2 regions of the Psychrobacillus sp. FSL H8-0484 genome follow, and region 1 is predicted to be linked to the other one. Evidence: a T-box and tRNA genes for the amino acid it is inferred to sense, from the RefSeq annotation. Region 1 holds a T-box; the other holds one or more tRNA genes.
The links. The T-box of region 1 lies ahead of thrS (threonine--tRNA ligase). A T-box ahead of a tRNA ligase gene usually reads a tRNA of that ligase, here a tRNA-Thr.

Region 2: it encodes a tRNA-Thr, which carries the amino acid that the T-box ahead of thrS (threonine--tRNA ligase) is inferred to sense. The anticodon was not compared.

Annotation. Positions count from the first base shown of each region.
Region 1 is NZ_JBBOSZ010000001.1:2,893,280-2,895,529, reverse strand. It holds gene dnaI (primosomal protein DnaI) at 1-684, shown strand, start outside; T-box leader at 844-1,075, shown strand; gene thrS (threonine--tRNA ligase) at 1,128-2,250, shown strand, end outside.
Region 2 is NZ_JBBOSZ010000001.1:3,933,383-3,935,632, reverse strand. It holds rRNA gene MHH81_RS19390 (23S ribosomal RNA) at 1-251, shown strand, start outside; rRNA gene rrf (5S ribosomal RNA) at 308-423, shown strand; tRNA gene MHH81_RS19380 (tRNA-Asn) at 1,073-1,147, shown strand; tRNA gene MHH81_RS19375 (tRNA-Thr) at 1,156-1,228, shown strand; tRNA gene MHH81_RS19370 (tRNA-Val) at 1,335-1,410, shown strand; tRNA gene MHH81_RS19365 (tRNA-Tyr) at 1,433-1,516, shown strand; tRNA gene MHH81_RS19360 (tRNA-Gln) at 1,523-1,597, shown strand; tRNA gene MHH81_RS19355 (tRNA-Ala) at 1,624-1,696, shown strand; gene MHH81_RS19350 (GNAT family N-acetyltransferase) at 1,849-2,250, shown strand, end outside.

The DNA of each region.
Region 1 (2,250 bases):
CTTGTATTGGATCGAAACTTAATTGATTCAGAATATGTACGCTGTAAGCGCGGCGTCATTGAGGATGAACGGAAGAAAGTAACATCTATGATAGATAGCATTCATATGCCAAAAGAAGTAATGGAAGCTAGTCTTTCTGGTGTTGATTTAGAGGATGGAAGTCGTGTAGTAGCGGTTCGCGCTGCAAAAGACTTTTTAAACGAGTGGGAAAGTACAAATGTATTGCCCGTAAAAGGGCTCTATATTTACGGACAGTTTGGGGTTGGAAAATCCTATCTGCTAGGAGCATTAGCAAATGAGTTGGCAGCTAGACATATACACTCGGTAGTTGTATACGTGCCGGAATTTTTAAGGGAAATGAAACAAGCAATTCAAGATCAGTCACTTGCTGAAAAAATTGAATTTGTAAAGCGTGCTCCTGTTCTTATGCTAGATGATATAGGTGCGGAAACGATGTCGAGTTGGACAAGAGACGAGATTTTAGGCACCATCCTTCATTACAGAATGTCGGAGCAATTACCTACATTTATGTCGTCCAACTTCAATTATGATGAATTGCAGCATCATTTATCGTTCACCCAACGTGGCGAAAAAGAAGTGGTGAAAGCCGGTAGAATAATGGAGAGAATCCGTGCCCTAACAACTCCTATTTCACTCAAAGGGAAGAACTGGAGAGAAAATTAACTTTATACAGCAATTTTCAGCGACAAGCTTGCACAGGAACAATCGTTTCGTCGGAATCGAACCAAAACGCTCAAGTGGAAGTAAATAAGCCTTGCCATTTTCTTAATAACGACTTGCAAATGGTTTTTTGGTGGCGTATAATCATTTTCATAAGAATAAGTAAATGCGTTGAAGAGGACAACAATCAGTTTGTACGACTTTTAAGAGAGAGAAGCCTTGGCTGGAAGCTTCTTAAGTATCGGCAATCGATTTACCACCTTGGAGCAATAGCTGTGAACAAATTATTTAGCAGCTGTCGGTCACCGGCCCGTTAGCCGATGCAGAGCTTCGTCTATTTTTATTTTGGATAGACAGAAGAAGGGTGGAACCACGATTGAACCTCGTCCCTTTTTAGGGATGGGGTTTTTTGTTTTTTTTACATTTATTTAAGAGGAGTGTTCAAAATGGCAGAAATTATTAAATTGCAATTCCCAGATGGAGCAGTAAAGGAATTTCCGATGTCTACAACAACAGAAGAAATAGCTCAATCGATTAGCCCGGGATTACGTAAAAAAGCTTTGGCGGGTAAATTAAGTGGTCAACTAATTGATTTAAAAACACCAATTACAGAAGATGGCGACATTGCAATTATTACACCAGAATCCGATGAAGCTTTAGAAATTCTTCGTCATAGTTCAGCTCACTTACTTGCACAAGCTGTAAAGCGTTTGTTTAAAGATGTAAAATTAGGAATTGGTCCAGTTATTGAAAACGGATTTTATTATGATATTGATTCACCTGAACCGATTACTGCAGAAGATTTAGTGTTAATCGAAAAAGAAATGAAAAAAATTATTAATGAAAACATCGAAATTGTTAGACATGACGTTTCACGTCAAGTTGCTTTTGATAAATTTAAAGATGATGAATACAAAGTAGAACTTCTAGAAGCAATTCCAGAAGGAGAACAAGTTTCTATATACGAACAAGGTGAATTTTTCGACCTTTGTCGTGGCGTACATGTACCATCTACAGGAAAGTTAAAAGAATTTAAATTATTAAGTATTGCTGGTGCCTACTGGCGCGGAAACAGTGACAACAAAATGCTTCAACGTATATACGGGACTGCATTCTTCAAAAAAGAAGATCTACAAGCGCATCTACAAATGCTAGAAGAAGCAAAAGAGCGTGACCACCGTAAAATTGGGAAAGAATTAGATCTTTTCATGAATTCTCAAAAAGTAGGACAAGGTTTACCACTATGGCTACCAAATGGTGCGACAATTCGCCGTGTAATTGAGCGCTACATAGTAGACAAAGAGTTAAAGCTAGGTTACAAACATGTATACACACCTGTTCTTGGTTCGAAAGAGCTTTATGAAACATCAGGTCACTGGGAGCACTATCAGGATTCCATGTTCCCTCCAATGGAAATGGACAATGAAACACTTGTATTACGTCCAATGAACTGTCCTCACCATATGATGATTTTCAAAAACGGCATGCATTCTTATCGTAATCTACCTCTACGTATTGCAGAGCTAGGTACAATGCATCGCTATGAAATGTCAGGTGCTGTGTCAGGTT
Region 2 (2,250 bases), 1.0 Mb from region 1:
TCCTTAGTACGAGAGGACCGGGATGGACACACCGCTGGTGTACCAGTTGTTCTGCCAAGAGCATCGCTGGGTAGCTATGTGTGGACGGGATAAGTGCTGAAAGCATCTAAGCACGAAGCCCCCCTCAAGATGAGATTTCCCATTACGCAAGTAAGTAAGATCCCTCAAAGACGATGAGGTAGATAGGTTCGGGGTGGAAGCGTGGCGACACGTGCAGCTGACGAATACTAATCGATCGAGGACTTAACCAAAATAGAATTTGAAGAATTCAATGTCTTTTATCCAGTTTTGAGTGAACAACTCAAGGTCTAGTGATGATGGCGAAGAGGTCACACCCGTTCCCATACCGAACACGGAAGTTAAGCTCTTCAGCGCCGATGGTAGTTGGGGGTTTCCCCCTGCAAGAGTAGGACGTCGCTGGGCATCAAGAAGTCGTTACCGAGTAATCGGTCGCGGCTTTTTTTGTATTCGAAAAAGAAGACCGAAGGCAACATGTACTTTATTTATAGAGAAGTGTGCGAGAAAGTGGAGAGGCAAAAAGTTCGAAGAAGCAAGAAGAGAGTCTCCGAGCGTATAGCCTACGTGAGAACCGAATGACTACGGAAGATGAATAAATCTACCGTCCATCTGCTTTCGCAGCCTGAACACAGAAGTTAAGCTCTTCAGCGCCAATGGTAGTTTGGGGTTTCCCCCTGCAAGAGTAGGACGTCGCTGGGCACTAAGAAGTCGTTACCAGGAAATCGATCGCGGCTTTTTTTGATGTTTTTTTATTTGGTTGGATTGGTCTTAGTTATGCGTCATTTGGTCTCGCTTCATCTCAGGATATAGTCTTGTTCATACATTTACGGTAAGAAAAGCTACTTATTTTTAAAAAATATTTCCTTAAGGGGTACTATTTCAATAGGTTTTATTCAAAAAAGAGTTCATAGTCATCCCTTCAACGGACCAGTTTATCCTTCTTTTTCACTTTAATTAATTTCACACTATAAATTAGGAAAAAAATATAAAAATTAGCTTGAAATTTATAGTGGACTTGCTATAATTATATTTGTACTTTAATTAGATAATACGTTCCGAAGTAGCTCAGTGGTAGAGCAATCGACTGTTAATCGATTGGTCGTAGGTTCGAGTCCTACCTTCGGAGCCATTTTTTTTGCTTCCATAGCTCAGTAGGTAGAGTGCTTCCATGGTAAGGAAGAGGTCACCGGTTCAAATCCGGTTGGAAGCTTTCTTAAAAAAAGTAAAAAAGTGTTTTAAAGTACTTGTCCTTAAGGGAAAAGTATGTTATTATCATTATTGTCCGGTTTTTCTTATTGGACAATTAATAAAACCCAGGAGGATTAGCTCAGCTGGGAGAGCATCTGCCTTACAAGCAGAGGGTCGGCGGTTCGAGCCCGTCATCCTCCACCATATTATTTTTATACTTAGCTTTGGAGGGGTAGCGAAGTGGCTAAACGCGGCGGACTGTAAATCCGCTCCTTAGGGTTCGGCGGTTCGAATCCGTCCCCCTCCACCAGTTTATTGGGGTATAGCCAAGCGGTAAGGCAACGGATTTTGATTCCGTCATGCCCTGGTTCGAATCCAGGTACCCCAGCCATGACCTTACAAAGCTTTTATGATTTAGGGGCCTTAGCTCAGCTGGGAGAGCGCCTGCCTTGCACGCAGGAGGTCAGCGGTTCGATCCCGCTAGGCTCCATAATTTTATATTAAAGTAACCCTTTCCTTAGTACTTGGAAAGGGTTTTTTCTTGCCTTCTAACGGAGTATTCCTTGTTTCTCAAAAAAAAATTTCTTTTCAATAGTACCTACTTATCGTTATGATGAAATAAAAAATGCGAGGTGTTGAGTTTTGGGAGAAAAAATTATCTATGGGGACGTAACCCTTCGACCATTAACACAAATGGATTTTCCGTTCTTATGGGAACTTTATGAACCTGAAATTTTTGAATTTATGTTGAATAAAATTGAAAATCTAGAGCAACTTGAGAAATGGCTGCAAGTTGGTATTAAGCAAATGAGAATCGATAAAACTGCGTTTGCATTTGTGGTGGAAGACACAAATACAAAAGAAATAATGGGTACTACTCGTATTTACGGAATAGATCATACAAATCATGCTTGTGAAATAGGCTCCACTTTTTACGCAAAAAAATTTCAGCGCACGCATGTGAATACGGTATGCAAATACTTGCTTTTGAAATATTGCTTTGAGACGTTAGGAATGTTTCGTGTCCAATTTAAAACAGATGAG